DNA from 2 places in the Halomonas sp. hl-4 genome. Region 2 is predicted to be linked to the other one. Evidence: predicted binding sites of a transcription regulator. Region 2 holds the regulator's gene; the other holds the start of a gene.

Region 1 (4,900 bases), 1.4 Mb from region 2:
CCCACGCGAAAGCGTAGCTCTCCGCCGGATTGGAAGTCGGGTCGCTTGCTATTCATGGCAACGACGCCGCCCGGCGAGGCCTGCCCGTAGAGCACCGAGGCCGGGCCTTTGACCACTTCAATACTGTCCAAAAACCACGGATCGACCCGCAGCGAACTGTGCGAGTTGGTGTCGCCGATGAGTTTCAGTCCGTCCAGAAAGGTATTGCTCAAACTGCCGTCGGAGAAGCCGCGCAGCACCAGGTAGTCGAAGCGGTTGGAGGCGCCCACCTGATTGCTGTAGACCCCCGGTGTGTAGTCCGTCGCCCGCTGCACGGTGCTGATGCCGCGCTTATCCATGTCGTTTCGAGTAACAGTTGAAACGCTTTGGGGCGTTTCGATCGAAGGCGTCTCGACCTTGGTGGCCGCCTGCTGGGCGGTGACGGTGACGGTCGCTAACGCTTCATCGTTGCTTGATTGTGCAAACGTAAAGGGTGCTGACCCGCTTGCTATAGCCACAGAAATGACCAGCAACGATGGGCGGAAGCGGCAAAGTGAAATTGGCATAATGTGGTCCCCTAATAATTTTAATAATGAGAATTATTACTGTTAAATGCAGGGGAAAGGTATGCGGTCTGCCAAATTGGCTATGCGCAACGCCAAATTCATCTGGCGACGCGCTGGGTGGCGACTTCGTTAGGGGCGATACCAAAGCGGCGACGAAAGGCTGTCGCGAAGTTGGTGGCGTGGCGATAGCCGCAGGTATGCGCGACCTGTTGAACGCTCATGCCGCGTTGCAGATCCTGATACGCCTGGGCCAAGCGGCATTGGCGCAAGTGATCAAATATTGAACAGCCGTATCGGGTGCGAAATTTATGACGCAAGCTGCTGGGGCTCATGGCGGCTTCCCGCGCAAGGTCGTTGAGACAATAAGCGCGCGAGGGATAAGCCGCTAACTGAGCGTGAAGAATAGCCAAACGCTGCTCGTCGCGGGCCGAAATGCCGCGCATTGTCTGTGCTGCCAGCGGCTCGGCTGAGTCTTGCTGGCCATGGTGAGGCAGCCCGTCGCCCAACAGTTGCAGTGCTAGCCCCTGCCAAATCAGTGGCTGGCGCCAGTTGGCCAGCGGCTCGGCGGCGGCATGGCGTAATGCCTGAGCCAAGGTCGCCGATAAACGCCAAGGGTATAACCCCGGCGCGGTGGGTAACGGAGGCAGATCCAGCGAGGTGGTCGCGAGCACCGCCACGTTCACCGTATGCAGCCGGGTCTGGGCGGGTTGGAAAACAGTCAGTGGCTGCTGGGGTGTGAAATGGGCGCACATACCGTCGCCCGCGTTAAGTTGAAAGCGCTGAGGACCCAGACGAGCACTGATATGGCCCTCCAGCACGACGCTGATAAACCATGGCGCAGTCTGGCGCGAGGATGAACTGTAGGCGCAGTTCACGCATAAGTCGGAAAGCGTTAAGTGCATTGCCTGAGGGAGCGCAACATCGCGTACGCTGCCGGTTGCCACGCTCGACTCAGCGGGCGCATTGCGCACCCGATATTCGATACCAAAACGCTGGCCTAGCTGGGCAAGTGTCCCCGGCGTTAGCTCGTAAAGCGGTTGGCTGGCCTGAGCGTCTAAGGTGGCGGTGGTCATACGTGCATCACGGTGGCGGTGAAAAACAGCGATGCATCAAAATAGGGCATTGGCGCGATGGTAACTGCGTGAACCCCCTGTGCACCGCTTAAGTCATGGGATGCAAGTTACGTTACCACGCGCGCAACAATAGTCAATGATAGTTATTCGCATTTATTTTGAAGACTTGGGCGAGGTTTTGCCACCCTGTGGGTGCGCATTGCCGTTATCCTTCTGAGGCTCTACCGGCAGCGGCGGTGCTTCGGCTTCTATGGGGGTTGAGGCATCTGCTGCTTGGGCATCCACCGCGGCTTCCAAGCTGGCCACCTGGCGTTCTAGTGCCTCTACCCGCGAGCGGGTGCGCTGCAGTACGTCCATCAAAATATCGAAGTCCTCGCGGGACACCAGCTCCAATCGGTCAAAGGCACCGCGCACGACCTGATGGACACCCTTCTGAATGTCTTCAGGCGCTTGGGAGGCGTTTTGCAAGCGGTCGCCAATTTGCTGGGCGAGTCGGCTAATACGGTCTTGAGGGGCCATGGCTCTACTCCTAAATGTCGGTGTCACGATACGGATGACTGATATTCAGGATACGCAACCCAGGCGGGATTCGCATGTTTCTTACTCCAATTATTCTTGCGTCCTACTTATGCATCAAAGTGGAGCGCTTGCGTTTTGCATGTGTTCAATTTTGGTGCAATACCCGGGTTGGCAGCGCGTGTTGGCGGTGTTATTAGCCGTAGTGCTCTATTTGGTTATATTTAAAATATTGAAATAAATAACAAAAAAAACAGGTGGCACGGTATGCGCATTAGTGGAGCAGGCACTTTTTTCGGGCGGCTGCGCCGCTCCTTAATCCAGCAGGGGAGATTCGGGATGAAACTCATCACCGCCATCATCAAGCCGTTCAAGCTCGACGACGTTCGCGAGGCACTGGCCGACAACGGTGTTCAAGGCATTACCGTCACCGAAGTTAAAGGCTTTGGTCGTCAGAAAGGCCACACCGAGTTATATCGCGGTGCTGAATACGTGGTCGATTTCTTGCCCAAGGTAAAAGTTGAAGTCGCCGTAGATGACGGCCGCCTCGAAGGCGTGCTCGATGCAATTTGCAGCGCGGCTAACAGCGGCAAAATCGGTGACGGCAAGGTATTCGTTACGCCGCTTGAAGACGTTATTCGGATTCGGACGGGTGAACGCGGTGCAGACGCCGTTTAAATCTGGCTTTTCTGATCATTTCTTTAGTTCAACGGGGAACTTACAATGGAAGAGTTGACTGATATTAGCTACGCGCTTGATACGTTTTACTTTCTGATCTGCGGCGTGCTGGTGATGTGGATGGCCGCGGGCTTCTCCATGCTGGAAGCAGGCTTGGTACGCTCTAAAAACACCGCTGAAATTCTAACCAAGAACATTGCGCTGTTTGCGATCGCCTGCACCATGTATCTGCTGGTGGGCTACTACATCATGTACTCCGGCAATGCCGGTGGCTTCCTGCCCAATCTTGGCTTTTTGATCGGCGCTGAAAACAGCGCGGATGCCGTGACGGCCGGTGGCGACGACGCGCCTTACTACTCCATGCGTTCCGACTTCTTCTTCCAGGTGGTGTTCGTGGCGACCGCCATGTCGATTGTGTCGGGTGCCGTGGCTGAGCGTATGAAACTGTGGGCCTTCCTGGCGTTCGCCGTGGTTATGACCGCTGTGATCTACCCGGTATCAGGCTACTGGACCTGGGGTGGCGGCTGGTTATCTGAAGTCGGCTATTTTGACTATGCCGGTTCGGGCATTGTGCACCTTGCCGGTGCGTCTGCGGCGTTAGCGGGTGTTATCGTACTGGGTCCGCGTAAGGGCAAATACGGTAAAGATGGTTCCATCCATGCGATTCCGGGCGCCAACATGCCGCTGGCCACGCTGGGTACCTTTATCCTATGGATGGGCTGGTTCGGCTTTAACGGTGGCTCTGAATTGAAGCTGGCGGCCATCGATTCCGCCAACAACGTTGCCCAGGTGTTCGTGAATACCAACGCCGCGGCCGCGGGTGGTGTGATTGCCGCGCTGATTCTTGCCAAACTGTGGTTCCGTAAAGCCGATCTGACCATGGCGTTGAACGGCGCGCTGGCTGGTTTGGTGGCGATTACCGCTGATCCGCTCTCGCCTTCAGCCCTTGGCGCGACGATTATCGGTGCCATTGGTGGCCTGATTGTAGTTGCCGCCATCGTCACGCTGGATAAATTGAAACTGGACGACCCGGTCGGTGCCATCTCCGTTCACGGTGTCGTAGGTATCTGGGGTGTGTTGGCGGTGCCGCTGAACAATGGCGATGCCTCTTTTGGCTCGCAGCTTATCGGTATCGTAGGGATCTTTGCCTGGGTCTTCATTGCCAGCCTGATCGTATGGCTGATTCTGAAAGCGATCATGGGTATCCGGGTGAGCGAAGAAGACGAATATGAAGGCGTCGACATCGCCGAGTGCGGTCTTGAAGCCTACCCCGAATTCGGTATTAAGAAATAAATGGGCAGCATCAAAACGTAATTCGATGCTAACCAAGTGAGCCCGAGTGCTCGTCTATGGCCTCCCTTCACGGGGAGGCTTTTTTTATTCTCCGCCGGTAGCGGTGTATGCTGATAGCTAACGGATAACGGGCGGGACTTTAGCGCTCGCTATCTTTTTATCTACCACCATGGCTACCCAGCTAGAGGATCTCGCAATGAAACTAATCTCTGCCATTATCAAGCCGTTTAAGCTTGATGACGTGCGCGAATCGCTCTCCGACATTGGCGTACAGGGCATTACCGTTACCGAAGTGAAAGGGTTTGGTCGCCAGAAGGGCCATACCGAGTTATACCGGGGTGCTGAGTATGTGGTCGATTTTCTGCCCAAAGTGAAGCTTGAGGTCGCCGTTGACGATGACATGGTTGAGCAGGTCATCGAAGCCATTACCCAGGTGGCGAATACCGGCAAGATTGGCGATGGCAAGATTTTTGTCATGCCGCTTGAGCAAGTGATTCGTATCCGTACCGGCGAGACCGGTAAAGACGCAGTGTAACCAAAGCCGCGCGCCAGAACACAAAACCCCCGCCAAGCGGTGCTGTTGCGCACCGGTTGGCGGGGGTTTTTAGTGAGTGGCTAAGCGTAGAAAGGATTATTTTTCGACGAAGGCGCGCTCGATGACGTAGTCTCCAGGCTCGCCCATGCGCGGCGAGATATTCAGGCCCAGTTCGTCGAGCAGCGCGCTGGTATCATCCAGCATGGCAGGGCTGCCACAGATCATCGCGCGGTCCTGGCGCGGGTCGATGGGCGGCAGAC
Region 2 (16,775 bases):
GCGACGCCCAAGGCTTATTAGACAGGCTTTTCACCCGGCGCGTTAATGAGTGCGTCCAACTCGGCAAGCTCCGCAAGCCGCATAAGCGGTGCTGATAGCGTGATAGATATGACGTTGATGCGATGCTGGTGGCAGATACGTAGCCACTGAAGTAAAACGCTCAAGGCAACGTTACGTGGCGTGTCCACCTCGCTAAAATCAAACGTTATCGCCGCAGGATGATGAGCAGCCAACCAACGCGAGCCCTCGGCAGCAAGCGCAGCTGCCGAGGTAACGTCCACATCGCCCTGCACACTCAAGCCGTCGGCTCGCTGGCAAAGCGATACGTCGCGATCGGTAAAAATCGCCGTCACGCATCGCCCCCTTCTTCCAGTTCGTCGACACCCACATCCGGCGACCACCCATCAATCACCGCGTCATAGTCGCGGTTATTGTCGCGCATGGCCTGATCGAACTGGTTACGGAAGGTAAGCCCCAGGTTGATGCCGTTAACGATGACGTTCACGACGCGCCACTCGCCATCGGATAAACGCAGGCTATAGTTGACTGGGTAGACATCCCCATTCGTGCCGACGACTTCCATAGCGACGCTGGCACGGTCTTCTTCGCGCTGAGGACGCTGATCATCAAGAACGCGAATTTCATCGTAGTCAAAGGTCACTAAGCCACGCGTATACGTATCGATGAGTGTTTGGCGAAAGACATCGACGAAACGGCTGCGCTGTTCCGGTGACGCATTACGGAAATAGCTCCCCATCACGCTGGCACCGATGTAGCGAAAGTCCGCCACTTCCTCGAGGCTTTCGTCCACCTCTTGTTTAAGTTCGTCAAGGTTGTCTTCGTAATACGATTCGCGACCTTCCAACTGCTCCATAAAATCACTGATATTGTCGCGGATCATCGCTTCGGGGGGCTCGGGCTGCGCGCTTGCCGACAGCGGCATCAAGGAGGCAAGTAACGCGGCGGCCAGGGTGAACCCTGTCATTAATGAGTATTTTTTTAACAACATCATTTTCTTCTCCTAGCGACGGCGAACATGTCCCCGTCATTTATCTCGTCTTGAGCGACCCGCCCGCAGCGTGGCAAGCCGTTCGCCATCACAACGATTAATTTAATTACTTGCCATATTGGATATAAATTGCTGGATAAGTTCTTCAAGCACCAGAGCCGATTGGGTATCACGGATCGTATCGCCTTCCTCCAGCATTTCAGGATCGCCTCCCATGCTCAGGCCAACGTATTGCTCGCCGAGCAAACCCGAGGTCAAGATAGACGCGGTGGCATCACGGGAGATCTGCCCTTCCAGCTCACTGTCCAAGCTCAGCGTCACGCGGGCGTCATACCACTCAGTGTCGAGTTCGATCGCTTCAACGTGGCCTACTGTAACACCTGCCATAGACACACGTGCCCGAGGCTTTAATCCGCCAATATTGGAAAAGTTAGCGTCCAACTGATAGGTGTTCGACGCCCCGGAAAGGGTTAACCCGCTAACGCGCAGCCCCAAAAACACCAGCCCCAAAATACCCACTAAAATAAACAGGCCGACGCCAAACTCCATGGTTCTACTTCGCTTCATGAAACTGCTCCACCTAATCAGAGGCCGCCGAACATAACGGCGGTTAATATGAAATCAAGCCCCAGAACCGCAAGCGACGAGTAGACAACGGTACGCGTGGTCGCTCGGGAAATCCCTTCAGAAGTTGGCAGCAAATCGTAACCTTGGAAGACCGCAATCCAAGTCACCACCACCGCAAACACAACACTTTTAATCATGCCGTTGCCAACGTCATTAATAAACGCCACGCTGGCCTGCATGTTGCTCCAGTAAGAGCCCTCGAATACGCCAAGCCACTGAACGCCGACGAGATAACCACCCCAAACGCCGACGACGCTGAACCCAACGGTAAGAATCGGTAGTGCGACAACGCCTGCCCAAAAACGCGGAGCAACCACTCTTCTGAGGGGGTCGACGCCAATCATTTCCATACTGGTTAACTGCTCGGTGGCTTTCATCAAGCCTATTTCAGCGGTTAGCGCCGAGCCCGCGCGGCCGGCAAATAACAGCGCGGCGACCACCGGAGCCAATTCGCGCAACAGCGATAGCGCCACCATCTGCCCAAGCGCATCCTCAGCACCAAAATCAATGAGAATCGTATACCCCTGAAGCGCCAACACCATGCCGATAAACAGGCCTGACACCAGCACAATCGCTAGCGATAATACACCGACAAAGTGCAACTGGCGTATCCAAAGCCGAATGCCCTCTGCCGATGGCACCCCTACCGCCGATTGAGCAAGAAATACCCCAGCGCGCCCCAGCGACTCGACCACGTCACAGCTGCGACGCCCCAATCGAGTAATGCGCGTGGCGACCTGCCCTTGCTTCATCGTCATTTGGCATCTCCCTGAGTCGCCACATCGCCCAACATATCCTGGTAAAAAGCCGGCGCGGGGTAATGAAAGGGGACGGGACCGTCGGGCTCACCGTGTATAAACTGCTTCACCCGAGCATCCTGATTGGCATCGAGTTCTGCTGGTGTTCCATGCGCAACCACATGGCCCTCGGAAATAAAATACAGATAATCGGCAATTGTCAGGGTCTCCTTGATATCGTGGGACACCACCACCGACGTCAGGCTTAATGCCTGGTTGAGGCGTTTAATTAACTGCACAAGCACGCCCATGGAAATAGGATCCTGACCAACAAACGGCTCGTCGTAAAGAATGAGCTCTGGATCAAGCGCCACGGCCCGCGCCAGCGCCACACGTCGGGCCATTCCGCCGGAAAGCTCGGCTGGCGAAAGGTGGCGCGCGCCACGCAAGCCCACAGCTTGAAGTTTGAGCAGCACCAAATCGCGGATCATCGCATCGGGTAGATCCGTATGAACACGCAGCGGAAATGCCACGTTTTCATAAACATCCAGGTCTGAAAACAGCGCGCCGCTTTGAAACAGCATGCCCATGCGCTTGCGCAGGGCGAACAATGCCTTACGCGATAACCGGTGGACATCGTCTCCATCAATCAACACGCGGCCCTGATCGGGTGTAAGCTGGCCTCCGATCAGCTTCAATAAAGTCGTTTTACCGGTACCGCTTGGCCCCATGATTGCCGTCACTTTTCCTCGCGGGATGGTGATATTCACCCCGCGAAAAATCTCGGTATCACCCCGCGAAAAATACAGGTTCTCGACTTCAATAAAAGGCACATCGCTCATGGAACCATCAACTCTCGCGTTAACGTGCGTACTCACTGGCTTCACGCAGCATAAAGAAAACAGTGTTTAAAAACTATTATCGAACATCGTATTCTAACCTTACCTGACGACGACAAGCGAGCCTCTGTTCACCTCACCACAAAACGATGGGGCAAAGTCCACTCAGTCAATGTTATTCTTATCTTCTATTTATTATTTTAACGAGCCACGCTAATACTCATGCCAGAGACAGCTGCTAGCACGCCTTTTCGTCAAAGCGCACTGCGCACGCTAAACATCGAGCAAGCCGCGATCGCAGGTTTGGCCGCCAAACTGGATGCGCATTTCGACCATGCCTGCGAGCTTATCTTGGCCTGCCAAGGACGCGTAGTCGTCACCGGTATGGGAAAATCTGGCCATATTGCGGGTAAGCTCGCGGCTACATTAGCCAGCACCGGATCGCCCGCTTTTTTCGTTCACCCGGGCGAAGCCAGCCACGGCGACCTGGGAATGATCACGCGCAGCGACGTCGTTATAGCGCTCTCTAACTCAGGGGAAACCGCCGAAGTGACCGCCCTGCTGCCGCTACTCAAGCGGCTGGGGACGCCACTAATCAGCATGACGGGGCGCCCCACCTCGACCCTGGCCCAGCATGCGGATGCTCATTTAAATAGCAGCGTGGATCGCGAAGCTTGCCCCCTTGACCTTGCCCCGACAAGCTCAACCACAGCGGCCTTGGCCCTCGGCGACGCCCTCGCGGTGGCGCTTCTGGAAGCGCGTGGTTTTACCGCAGAGGACTTTGCATTGTCGCATCCTGGCGGCAGCCTCGGCCGACGCCTGTTGCTGCGCGTTCGCGACCTTATGCATCAGGGTGAACGTTTACCGCAGGTTGCATTAGGCAGCCCACTACGCGACGCCTTATTGGAAATCACCCGGCAAGGCTTGGGCTTCACCTGCGTGGTGGACCCCAACGGCCAACTAGCCGGCGTCTACACGGATGGCGATTTACGCCGCACGCTGGATAACTTCCACGATTTGCGTGAAGTGCGGGTAGATGACGTCATGACGCGGCCCGGCAAGCGGATATCCCCCGACCTGCTGGCGGCGGAAGCCGTGCGCATCATGGAGGACAACCGCATTACCGCCCTCGCGGTGGTGGATGAACAACAACGCCCAATAGGCGCTCTACATATGCATGACCTGCTCGCCAGCGGCGTCATTTAATTGAATCGACCGGAGGCTCAATGACCCTTTCCACTGACCTACTCGACCGACTGCGTCGCATTCGCTTATTTGCCCTTGATGTTGATGGCGTACTCACCGACGGTCGGCTTTACTTTCAGGCCGATGGCGTGGAAATCAAAGCCTTCCACACCCAAGACGGCCATGGGCTCAAACTACTTAAACGCGCGGGTATTTCAGTCGCCCTGATCACCGGTCGTGACTCACCCATGGTCAGTCAACGCGCCGCTGCGCTGGGCATTCCTCACGTCTACCAAGGCTGCGAGGATAAATTGACCGTGCTGCGCGACCTTTGCCAACGCCTTGGGCTTGAACTGCCTCAAGTAGCGTATTGCGGCGACGACCTACCCGATTTGGCAAGCATCAAGCGAGCGGGGGTCGGGATCACGGTGCCCAACGCACCTGACTACATGCACACCCATGCTGACTGGGTGACAGAGCGCCTGGGCGGCCACGGAGCGGTTCGTGAAGTCTGCGATGCGCTACTCGACGCCCAAGGGCACTGGGGCGCCGTCATCGATACCTACTTACACGGCTGAGGAACTATGTTGAAGCAACTTCGCACGCGCGTGGGACTTGCGCTGATTGTGCTGGCCCTCGGCGGCATGCTGGTATGGCTGGACCCTGGCGGCCCGCAAACTGTCCCCCAGGACCCAGATGCGCGTGCGGAAGAGCCGGGGCATGTCCTACACAATGCCGAGCTCACGCTATTTGACGAACAGGGTAATATCCAGCAGGGGCTGACCACACCCCGCCTGGTACATACCCCTCAATCTGCGACGACCCAGACCGAAACACCCCACGCCACACTTTATGACAGCGAGCGACGCGTGTGGAACGCCACGTCAGAGGTGGGCACGCTTAACACTCGCTCCCAGGAACTGACGCTTTCCGGCAATGCCAAGCTCATAGCACCCGAAGAGGGCTGGCAACTCGATACAGATGTCCTGCACTATGAAGGGAAAAACGCCCATGCATGGAGTGACACCCACGTGCTACTCCAGCAACCGCCCCAGCGAACAACGGCGCAGCGGATGGATGCATGGCTAAACGAGGATGAGGTGAGGCTTGAAGATAACGTTCAAGGCCACCACCCCCCAGAGACGCAACCTGGACAGGAATAAAACATGAAAGCGTTTATCTACACGGCGGTTGCCGCTGCCTGCTTAGTCCCTTTTTATGCGCTGGCGGATAATCACCAGCAACAGCAACCGGTTGAAGTCGAAGCCGATCAGCTTGACCTTGACCAACGTGCCGGTACGGCGGTTTACACCGGCGACGTAGAGGTTCGCCAGGGAGATATGCTGATCAGAGGCGATGAAGTTGAAATCCAACGTAACGAAGAAGGCGAGCTCTCGCGGGCGACGGCACTGGGTGATCGCGCCTATTTACGTCAGCAACCCGAGGACCAAGATGGCCCGATAGAAGGCTGGGGCCGGCGCGTGATTTATCACGTCGCCGAGCGCCGGGTTGAGTTGATTGACCAGGCAGAAATCATTCAACAAGGCGACCGCTTCACCGGCGGACGTTTGGATTATTTCATCGACCGCGAGGTCGTCGAAGCACGTTCCGATGTTGAGAACCAAGAGCCGCAACGCATCCGCATGACGCTGCAACCCGAAGACTAAGGAGAGCCCGATGGTAGCTGCCGCCGAAAGCGCAACTCGAACGCTACACGCCCGCCATTTGGCAAAAAGCTATAAGCGCCGACGCGTCGTAAAAGATATTAACCTGGACATCTCCCAAGGCAGCATTGTGGGCTTGCTTGGCCCCAACGGCGCGGGTAAAACCACCTCGTTCTATATGATTGTCGGCTTGGTCAAGGCAGATGCAGGCAGCGTCGGCATCGACACCCTTGATCTTTCTCGCGCCCCTATGCACGAGCGCGCCAAGGCAGGCATTGGCTACTTACCTCAAGAAGCGTCTATTTTCCGCAAGCTTTCCGTCGCCGATAACATCATGGCCATTTTACAGACCCGAAGCGACCTGGACCGCGCCGGACGCGAAGCTCGTCTGGAAACACTGCTAGAGGATTTTCATATCACCCATATCCGCGACAATATGGGCATGAGCCTATCGGGTGGTGAACGGCGGCGCGTCGAAATCGCTAGGTCACTGGCCACTGAGCCTGCATTTATTCTGCTCGATGAACCCTTCGCGGGCGTAGACCCTATTTCAGTGGGCGATATCAAGTCGATCATCCGCGCATTGAAGGACCGGGGCATTGGCGTATTGATCACCGACCACAACGTGCGTGAAACGCTGGATATATGCGACATCGCCTACATTGTCGGCGATGGCCACATTATTGCCAGCGGCACACCAAACGCCATTCTTGACAATCAAGAAGTGCGCGACGTTTACTTAGGCGCTGATTTCCGTCTGTAAAGCTATCAATGGCATATTTATTGCCGGTGGCATGCTTATTGCACTTGCACCAAAACAAAACTCGCACTAGGGTGGATGCTTTCCGATAACCGAATGGTTCTCTGATGGTCATGAAAGCTTCTCTTCAACTGCGAATTGGCACCCAGCTCACCATGACACCTCAGCTGCAGCAGGCAATTGCTCTGCTGCAGCTATCAACGCTCGATTTACGCCAGGAAATTCAGCAAGCGCTGGACGCCAACCCCATGCTTGAGCAGGAGGATGAGTTCAGCGAACAAGCCGCCAGCGAGCCGGAAGAAGCTGAATGGGCAGACAGCATCCCCACAGAGCTCTCCGTCGACAGTGACTGGTCGGATACCTACCAGGACACGGGCAGTACCGGCAGCTCGAGTGGTGAGGGCCCTGACTTTGAACGCCAAGCGGCGGGGCAAAGCCTACACGGCCACCTCCTCTGGCAACTGGCCATGACCGACTTAAGCAGCCGCGAACAGCTGGTTGCCGAGAGCCTGATTGATGCTCTCGATACAAACGGCTACCTCACCCAACCACTCAACGATATCCGCGAAGGGCTGCGCGCCCAAGGCGTGGAAGGGCTCAGCCAGCGTGAGGTTGAAACCATCTTGTTACGGCTTCAACAGTTTGAGCCCACCGGCGTGTTCGCCCGTGATCTTCGCGAGTGCCTGATGCTTCAGCTCGCCACGCTACCCGACGATACGCCGTTATTGATTCCCGCGCGGCGTTTGGTGCGCCAGTTTCTGGAAGCCTTGGGCAAAAATGATCAACGTCTACTCAAGCGACGATTAAGCCTCGACGATGCGCAGCTAGACGAGGTCGTCCAGCTCATCCGCAGCCTTGACCCGCGCCCTGGCAGCGCTTATAGCGCCACTGACGACAGCTATGTGATCCCCGATCTAGTGGTTCGCCACGATAACGAAGGCTGGCACCTTGAGCTCAATCCAGAGGCGCTGCCTAAGCTCAGGATTCAACCCGACTACGCCAGCCTGATTAAGCGCGCCGACAAAAGCCAGGATAACCAATTCCTCAAAGACCACTTACAGGAAGCCCGCTGGCTGATCAAAAGCCTTTCCAGCCGCAACGACACGCTACTGCGTGTCGGCCGCGAAATCATCACTCGCCAAATCGGCTTTTTAGAGCAGGGCGAAGAAGCCATGAAGCCGCTTATTCTGGCGGATATTGCGGATGCGGTAGAGATGCACGAGTCGACGATTTCTCGCGTCACCACCCAGAAATTCATCCATACCCCAAGGGGTATTTTCGAGCTTAAATACTTCTTCTCCAGCCAAATAAGCGGTCAAGACGGTGACAGCCACTCCAGTACGGCGATTCGTGCACGGCTCAAAAAATTAATTCAGGAAGAGCCCTCCGGCAAACCACTGTCGGACAGCCGTTTAGTGACTCTACTGGAAGACGTCGGCATCCACGTGGCACGCCGCACTGTTGCCAAATATCGAGAAGGCATGGGCATTCCCTCATCCAGCGAGCGACGTCGTTTGCGTTAGATAAACGGAAACTCATCACAAGGGCTTTGCTTAACGGCAAAAAGGGTTACAATCGAAGAACAGTCCGATGGATAAGGAGTACGTCAATGCAAGTCAATATCACCGGTCATCATGTGGAACTGACTGACGCCTTGCGTGACTATGTCAACGAAAAGTTGGAACGCGTCGAGCGCCATTACGACAACATTACCACCGTGCAGGTAACGCTTTCGGTTGAAAAAGAGCGCCAACAAGCGGCCTGCACGTTGCACGCAGCAGGTGCTGACTTGCACGCCGAAGCCCTTGATAATGATATGTACGCCGCCATTGACGCCCTAGCGGACAAAATCGATAGGCAACTCGTTAAGCATAAGGAAAAAGCACAAGCCCGCGCCCAAGGCGCAGGCGTGCGTTAATTCAATGACGTTGGCCACTATCCTCCCCCCGGAGCGCGTTCTCTACGATGTGCCTGGGGGCAGTAAAAAACGGGTGCTGGAGTTTTTCAGCACCTTCATCGCGCAAAACATCCCAAGCCTCGATAGCCAGGAAGTATTCAGTCGCTTGATTGGGCGTGAACGCCTGGGCAGCACGGGAATTGGCAACGGTGTGGCGATTCCTCATGCGCGAAGCCCACACTGTGAATCGCCTATCGCGGGCTTTCTCAAACTCAATGAAGCGGTCGACTTCGATGCAATTGACGGCGATCCGGTGGATTTGGTGTTTGTCCTACTTGTGCCCGAAGAAGCGGACGACACGCATTTGGCCTTGCTGGGCCAAGTCGCTTCCATCATGAACGACGCCGACACACGCCAGCAGCTACGCAAAACGGGCAGTCAACGTGAACTGCTGGATCTCATCTCCGCCAAGATACGCGACCAAGCAGCCAGTCAGTAACCCGCTGGCACGTCCGGTGGGTATAGATTGAGTTAACGTCTTACTCTGGCTGGTTACCCACGTCACTTGACCGCAAGCAAGAGAGCCTTCATGCAACTCGTCATTATTAGTGGACGATCCGGGTCAGGCAAATCAATTGCCTTACAGGCGCTGGAAGATTTGGGCTATTACGCCATTGATAATTTGCCAGCCATGCTACTGGACTCGCTGATTGATGAGCTACGCGACCAGGGGGAACGCACCCATCTGGCGGTTAGCATTGATGCGCGCAATCTGCCGGGCGCGCTTGCTAAGCTTCCCAAGCTTCTCGAAGAGCTTCGCCAACGTACCATCAAGTGTCAGATTGTATATCTGACCACCGATGCACGTATTTTGCTGGAGCGCTATTCGGCTACTCGAAGGCGCCACCCTTTAACACGCAATAGCACGCTCACGCTTGAAGAAGCCATTGATCAAGAAGAGCAAACGCTGCACGAAATACGTGACCTCGCCGATCTCACTATCGATACATCGCGCCTGTCGGTACACGATCTTCGTCGTCGTATCACCGACCAGGTAGCGCATCAGCGACGTGATCAGCTAACGCTGACCTTTGAGTCATTCGGCTATAAGCGCGGTGTGCCGCTCGATGCCGATATCGTTTTCGACGTGCGCTGCCTGCCTAATCCTTACTGGGATCCCTCTCTGCGCTCGTCTACTGGCCGCGACGCCGATATAATTGCGTTTTTAGCTAACTATCCCCTGGTCGATGACATGGCCAGCGATATTCAGGCGTGGCTTGAACGCTGGCTTCCGGCGTACCAAAACAGCCAGCGCAGCTACATGACCGTCGCGATAGGATGTACCGGGGGTCAGCATCGCTCAGTGTATATGGTTGAACAACTGGCGCAGCGCCTCGCCGGGCAAGCAGGTGAGGTACAGTTACGTCACCGCGAGCTGGGCTTACAATACACGGTCAACGCGCCGCTTTAGCATTAGTCGCCCTAGCCGTTTAGCAAGGGCCATCATCTATTGCGACGACCCTAGCAGCCAAAAGGAATCAGGGTGCCCGAACGTAGACTTACCCTTACAAACCAGCGCGGCCTTCACGCTCGCGCCGCGACCAAACTTGTACAGTGCAGTCAGCAATTTGACGCCAACGTACGTGTCTTGAAGCAGCAGCAGGAAGCCGATGCCGCCAATATCATGGCCCTCTTGATGCTTGCAGCGCCTTGTGGCACGGAGCTATGCATAAGAGCAGAAGGCAATGACGCCGAACAAGCACTGGATGCGATTCAAGCGCTGTTCGACGCACGTTTTGACGAGGACAAGTAAAGCCCTGCCTTGCTAAGCTAGCTACCCGCGATAGTCATCCCATCAATCAGCCAACTGCCGGAATGGATACTACCCCGCCGGTCAATGTCATCACCCACGCCGATCAAGTTTGCGTACATACGCTCCAGATTACCGGCAATAGTGAACTCTTCTATGGGGTATTGAATCACGCCTTTCTCGACCCAGAAACCCGCAGCACCGCGTGAGTAATCGCCAGTCACGCCGTTAATTCCCTGGCCCATTAACTCGGTCACCCAAACGCCAGTGTCCATTTGTTCCAACAGCGATGCCTGGCTAGTTAACGGCGCGGTAATGCGCATATTGCGTGCGCCGCCAGCGTTACCCGTCGTGGTCATACCCAAGCGCCGGGCGCTGTATGAAGACAGCATGTAGCTCGCAATTTTGCCTTGGTCGATAAATCGGTTATTGCGCGTTTGTACACCTTCTCCATCAAACGGAGAGCTAGCTGTTGCCCCAACTTCCATTGGCCGCTCTTCGAGGCTAAACCAATCGGGGAAAAGAGGCGTGTTGAGCCGATCGCACAGAAAAGACGCCTGACGGTATAGCGCACCGCCCGCCAGGGCGCCCATTAGATGGCCCACCAGACCACTCGACAGACTGGGGTCGAACAGCACCGGGTAAGTTCCCGTAGGTGGTCGTTTGGCCCCCAGCCGACGCAGCGTTCGTCTGGCCGCTTCGCGGCCAACCGCCGCCGGGTCAGATAGCTGATCAGGATCGCGCGCCGAGGTGTAATCCATGTCACGCTGCATACCCTGCGCGTCTTCGGCAATCAGCATGCAAGAAAGCGAATGCCGACTACCTTTCTGGGTACCGATAAAACCGTGGCTGTTGGCATATACGCGCACGCCTTCACCGCTGGACAGCGAGGCGCCGTCTGATTGGGTAATGCCTGCCACCTCGCGACCCGCTTGCTCACAGGTCAATGCCAGCTCAATAGCCTGATCAGTGGTTAACGCCCAAGGATGATGAACGTTTAAATCGGGCAGCTCGGTCGCCATCAACGCCGCATCGGCAAGCCCTGCCGACGGGTCTTCTCCCGTGTAGCGGGCAATCGCCAGGGCTTTTTCGACGGTGGCCTGTAGCGAAGCGTCGCTGGCATCCGTCGAAGAGGCGCTGCCTTTGCGCTGGCCCACGTACACGGTGATCGCAATGCCTTGATCTCGGGAAAGCTCAACGGTTTCAACCTCGCCCTGGCGGACACTGACGCCAATCCCCTGATCCACACTTGCGCCCACCTCAGCGGCATCGGCGCCCATCCGTTTGGCCATCGCTAATGCACTTTCCGCACGAAGGATGAGCAGTGCCTGCTGGGCAGATGCATCGAACGCTTGAGCCATACAATCTCCTTAACCACCGACATAGCCGGTAGATCAATATTGAGCATCGCAGCCTGATATAATAAGGCCACGAATTCTGTTTAAGAGAACCCACGATGCCAAAACAACGCCCCGAGCCTATAGACGATGACATGGCAGAGCGCCCCAGCAAGTCCCAGTTAAAGCGCGAAATGCACGCGCTTCAGGCATTGGGGGAAACATTAATCGCCATGCAACCCGCCGAGCGGGCCCGTTTCCCACTATCCGATGACATGCTGCGCGCCATCGACGAAACCGCTCGCATCCGTTCCCATGAAGGGCGCCGTCGGCATATGCAGTACGTCGGCAAATTAATTCGCAAGGAAGACCTTGCGGCTATTCAGGCCGTATTCGACGGCATCGAACAGGAAAAACAGCAACGCGACCACGCCTTTCATCGACTTGAAAAATGGCGCGACCGATTAATCGATGAAGGCGACCCGGCAGCGGAGCAATGGCTCGTTGAGCACCCGGATACCGACCGCCAAACCCTGCGCCAATTAATCCGTAATGCCCAGCGTGAGCGAGATCAAAACAAGCCGCCGGCCAGCGCTCGCAAGCTGTTCAAGTTTTTACGCGATACCGTCCAGCTTTAATCCTGGTTTAAGACTGCGTGCCGCCGACGGTCAGCTCGTCAACTTTCAACGTCGGCTGACCAACGCCGACCGGCACGCCCTGGCCTTCTTTGCCGCACACGCCGATGCCGGTATCCAGCGCCATATCATGACCGATCATCGACACCCGGCTCATGGCCTCAGGGCCGTTGCCAATCAACGTCGCGCCTTTCACCGGCGCCGTTACACGGCCATCTTCAATCAAATAGGCTTCGCTGGCGGAGAACACAAATTTTCCAGAGGTGATGTCGACCTGGCCACCACCAAAGCTCACCGCGTAAATACCCCGCTTGACGCTCTTGATAATATCGCTTGGCTCATCCTGCCCCGCCAGCATGACAGTATTGGTCATTCGCGGCATCGGGATATGGGCAAATGACTCGCGACGGGCATTGCCAGTCGGCGCCATCCCCATTAGACGCGCATTAAGCTTGTCTTGCATGTAGCCGGTCAGGACACCATCTTCAATCAGCGAGGTATATTGCCCCGGCGTGCCTTCGTCATCGACGCTCAGAGAACCACGACCATCGCTTAACGTGGCATCATCCACCACCGTGACGCCTTTTGAGGCCACGCGCTGGCCCATACGTCCTGCAAAAGCCGAACTACCCTTACGGTTAAAGTCACCTTCTAAACCATGCCCCACGGCTTCATGCAGCAAAATGCCTGGCCATCCGGCACCCAACACCACCGGCATTTGCCCAGCGGGCGCATCGACCGCCTCGAGATTGACCAGCGCTTGGCGCACTGCCTCTTTGGCATAGCGCTCTGAGACCTGTTCATCGCGCAGCCGCGACATCGAATAACGCCCCCCGCCGCCAGCGCTACCGCGCTCCCGGCGGCCGTTTTTAACGGCAATAACACTGACATTGAAGCGCACAAGGGGGCGAATATCGGTTGCCAATGTACCGTCGCTGGCACGCACTAACACTACTTCGTAGGTTCCGGAAAGCGATGCACTAACTTGGCTGATGCTGGGATCTGCCGCGCGGGCAGCGCGATCCGCCTCTTTGAGCATGGCGACTTTTTCATCGGCGCTAAGGCCGGCGAGAGGATCGATGCCGGCGTAGTAAGGCGACGCCGTTACGGGTTTAACGGCCTGCCCGGTCAGACGCTTGCCACTGCGCACAATACCGGACGCGGTACGCCCCGTATCCATCAGCGCATCGGCAGTGATCTGGTTGGAGTATGCAAAGCCGGTTTTCTCGCCGGCAAGCGCACGGACGCCGACGCCACCGTCAATATTGTAGCTTGCTTCCTTAACTTCGCCGTCCTCCAGTACCCAGCCTTCTTGCCAGGTACGCTGAAAATACAGGTCGGCGTAGTCCACACCAGCGCCCATGGCGTAGCCCAGGCCAGCGTCAAGGGCGCCAAGGTCTAATCCGCCTGGGGTGAGCAAAATCGAAACGGCGGTTTGTAAATCGTCAGTGTGTGCGGTCATCGAGAACCTTCTAAAGTCACTTGCGGCGAGGCCCACGGCCCCTCCACACGGTAATAAATCGTGGTCGCCTGATCCAAGGCATCGCCAAACATCTGGTCGGCTAAAAACAGCGCGCCGCCCACCACGGGGGCCCCAATAGCGATCGCCGCCATGGGCAAGCCCTGGCTTAGCGGTAATGCGACGCCAAGGCGTTGATCAAGTTCACGGTTCACCAAATCAACGTCGCCACTAAGGGACAGCGTGGCGGCGGGCGCCTCGATTTGCAATGGACCGCGCAGCATAAGCTTACCGTCGGCGATATCCGCCGCGCCATGCACACGATCAAATGCCGTGCCCTGTCCGGTCACATCGGAAAAATCCAACCGCAAACGGCGTAAGATATTGTCAAAGTTTAACAGCCCCACCAAGCGGGCCGGTGCCGATTCAAGGGTAAGAAAGCGACCATCGCGTATGTCGGTGGTCATCTCTCCCCCGGCCTGGGCGAGATCCAACTGCCACGGAGCCCCCGGCCAGGCCAGTGTTGCATCCACCTGAGTGCTCCGGCTACGCATGGCCACCGGCTGGTCGAGATGCTCAAGCGCAGTGGCAATATTACCGCCCTTGATCGCCATTTCCGCGCGGGTTTTGCTAGTGGCGGCGCCACCTTCCCAATGCAGCGCACCGGTAGCGGTTAGTTGCCCAAGCGTCAAGCCAACCGGTTCTAGCGAAATACCGTCACCATCAGCTTGCCAGAAGGCTGTCAAAGGACCGATTCGCTTATTGTCGAGCAGCATCTCGGACAAGCGTAAGCGACCATTAGGAACATCGGCTAGCCACGCGGGCAATGCTATTGGGGTTGATGCTTCAGGCGTCGTTGTTTCAACCGACTCCGTCCAGGAAGACGGCATAGACACAATTTGCTGCTCGCTATTGCTTCCAGACACTGCATCAACAATGGGATCTAAATAGAGCTGAGAGAGCGCAATATCCAAGGGCGTCGCCCCTCTGGGACGATAATCAACCCGCCCTCTCACCAAATCGCTGTCGAGCACCAGCGATAAGTTGCTATCGTACAGGTCGCCCTCGGCTGTGCCACCACCCAAGCAATCCTGCTTGTATACCACGCAAGACGTGGTGACACTCAGCGAAAGCGGCGGGAATGCTGAGATTGACGCCTCGTCAGCATCTACCTTGTCGCCGCCCTGAACGATGGGCGAGAACGCCTTCTGCCAAGCGGCGATATCCAACCGCTCGAGTTCCGCACCCAGCTGCCAGCCAGGGGTGTTTCGCCAGTCCGGCGTACGACGAACGGCTTCGCCCAGGCGCACGCTGCCCGCAAGCTCACCGCCAGCGCTAGATTGAATATGCAAATCGGCAATCTCGGCTACACGGCTCTGGATACGTATGGGGTCAAGATCCGCTGTCAGGGTCCAGGGCCATGCCTGCTGGGCGCTTTTAGCAAACGGATCGGGCAGTTTGACGGCCACGCCTTGCCAATCACTTTCCATCTCCAATCTAGGGGAAGGCGATAGCGTTAGTTGCCCCTGCCAGGGTGAACGGCCCTCGGCAAGCGCCCCCGCCGCCTCCCGGCTCACCCCTGCCAGACTCAACAACCCACGGGCCGACGCCTCGCCCTGAAGCGCGACGCTGTCTTCCCGGGTGTCGATCGCCGCTTGAATCGCGCCATCCAAAAGCTGCCCATTCAACTCGCCCACCAGTGCACTTTGCTCGCCCTGCTGCTGCCAGGTAATCTGGCCCTGCAGCGACTCGATGCGCTCAGCAAGCTCCCCATAGCCTATCTGCATATCTCTGGGCTCGGCGTTGACTTCCAGCGTGAGGTCATCTTCATCGTCCAGCGACATGGCAAGTGCCACGTCACCGTCAATATCGCCCTGAAGGTCAAGGGCACTCATGTCAGGTGTCCCTATATCGGGCATCGCCGACAAAAACGCCAGCGCGTTTTGCCCGCTTGCCTGCCACTGACCAGACAGGTTCAGCACATCATCCTGTAACCGAACCGCCCCGCCGCTTAACACAACCCCTTGTGTTTGGCCACGCTCAACTTCGGCCAACAGACGGTCGTTTTGCCACTTCAAGCGACCGGCCAAACCTTCAATCTGTGGCCATTCCGGAGCCATGGGAAGGTGTCCATCGCGCAACCTCAGCTCAAGGGTGGACGTTAACGCATCAGCGTCAACGTCATCACCTAAAGGCTGGCTCAGCTTTAACGCGCCTTGCGTGACATAGCCGCCCACATCGTTACCCAGCCACTCGCGCAATTCCGGCTCTAGTGCCTTCATGGGCACCCACTGTGCGAGTGGGTTCTCCAGAGCATCGACATCCTGAAAGTCAATATCCAGACCAAAGTGGCCGCGATCCGCATCAGTGACCAACCCAAAGCCACCGCTGACGCGTGCGCCATCCCAGTCAAGCACGATGTCGCGCCCACTCACTAGCGCCCGCGGGCCATCGTAAACCCACTCCACCTGCCCTGTGGCGTGCTGCAGCTGCATGGGAGCATCGAATAATTCCGGGAAATAGAGCGTGCTCTCGCGATGATTGGCAAATTGAACCCGCCCTCTGAAATCGCGTGCCTGTACCCAGGCATCCAGCGGACCTCCCCCGGGGGCCTGCTCCCAGGGTAATACTTCGAGGTTGCTGATGGCTGCGTCAACGCCCCATTCACCTTCCTGCTGACCGATCCGGAACCCTTCTACCTGGCCACGCGGAGAAAGCGTTTGCAACACGCGGGTAACCGATTCCGGCATCAGCACATAGTCTCGCCATGCGGCGAGGGACGCCAGCTCAAAAGCGCTGGTGCGCAGCTCCCAATT

Evidence for each region. The regulator sigma-54, encoded in region 2, starts transcription at its own class of promoters, with help from an activator protein. The targets are predictions, from matches to a motif close to TGGCACNNNNNTTGCTNT.
Region 1: a site for sigma-54 is predicted at 2,393-2,410, ahead of CPH17_RS11315 (P-II family nitrogen regulator). Genes of this name have one in related genera too.

The regions. Positions count from the first base shown of each region.
Region 1 covers NZ_LT907845.1:2,391,964-2,396,863, reverse strand. The annotation lists gene CPH17_RS11330 (TonB-dependent siderophore receptor) at 1-545, opposite strand, end outside; gene CPH17_RS11325 (helix-turn-helix transcriptional regulator) at 644-1,618, opposite strand; gene CPH17_RS11320 (accessory factor UbiK family protein) at 1,772-2,137, opposite strand; gene CPH17_RS11315 (P-II family nitrogen regulator) at 2,474-2,812, shown strand; gene CPH17_RS11310 (ammonium transporter) at 2,858-4,105, shown strand; gene glnK (P-II family nitrogen regulator) at 4,302-4,640, shown strand; gene CPH17_RS11300 (ferredoxin--NADP reductase) at 4,737-4,900, opposite strand, start outside.
Region 2 covers NZ_LT907845.1:1,011,102-1,027,876, forward strand. The annotation lists gene CPH17_RS04985 (STAS domain-containing protein) at 18-353, opposite strand; gene CPH17_RS04990 (MlaC/ttg2D family ABC transporter substrate-binding protein) at 350-985, opposite strand; gene mlaD (outer membrane lipid asymmetry maintenance protein MlaD) at 1,112-1,576, opposite strand; gene mlaE (lipid asymmetry maintenance ABC transporter permease subunit MlaE) at 1,594-2,394, opposite strand; gene CPH17_RS05005 (ABC transporter ATP-binding protein) at 2,391-3,215, opposite strand; gene CPH17_RS05010 (KpsF/GutQ family sugar-phosphate isomerase) at 3,435-4,418, shown strand; gene CPH17_RS05015 (KdsC family phosphatase) at 4,439-4,975, shown strand; gene lptC (LPS export ABC transporter periplasmic protein LptC) at 4,982-5,560, shown strand; gene lptA (lipopolysaccharide transport periplasmic protein LptA) at 5,564-6,064, shown strand; gene lptB (LPS export ABC transporter ATP-binding protein) at 6,075-6,824, shown strand; gene CPH17_RS05035 (RNA polymerase factor sigma-54) at 6,929-8,344, shown strand; gene hpf (ribosome hibernation-promoting factor, HPF/YfiA family) at 8,431-8,739, shown strand; gene CPH17_RS05045 (PTS sugar transporter subunit IIA) at 8,744-9,217, shown strand; gene rapZ (RNase adapter RapZ) at 9,308-10,189, shown strand; gene CPH17_RS05055 (HPr family phosphocarrier protein) at 10,262-10,531, shown strand; gene pmbA (metalloprotease PmbA) at 10,549-11,889, opposite strand; gene yjgA (ribosome biogenesis factor YjgA) at 11,985-12,503, shown strand; gene tldD (metalloprotease TldD) at 12,511-13,962, opposite strand; gene CPH17_RS05075 (YhdP family phospholipid transporter) at 13,959-16,775, opposite strand, start outside.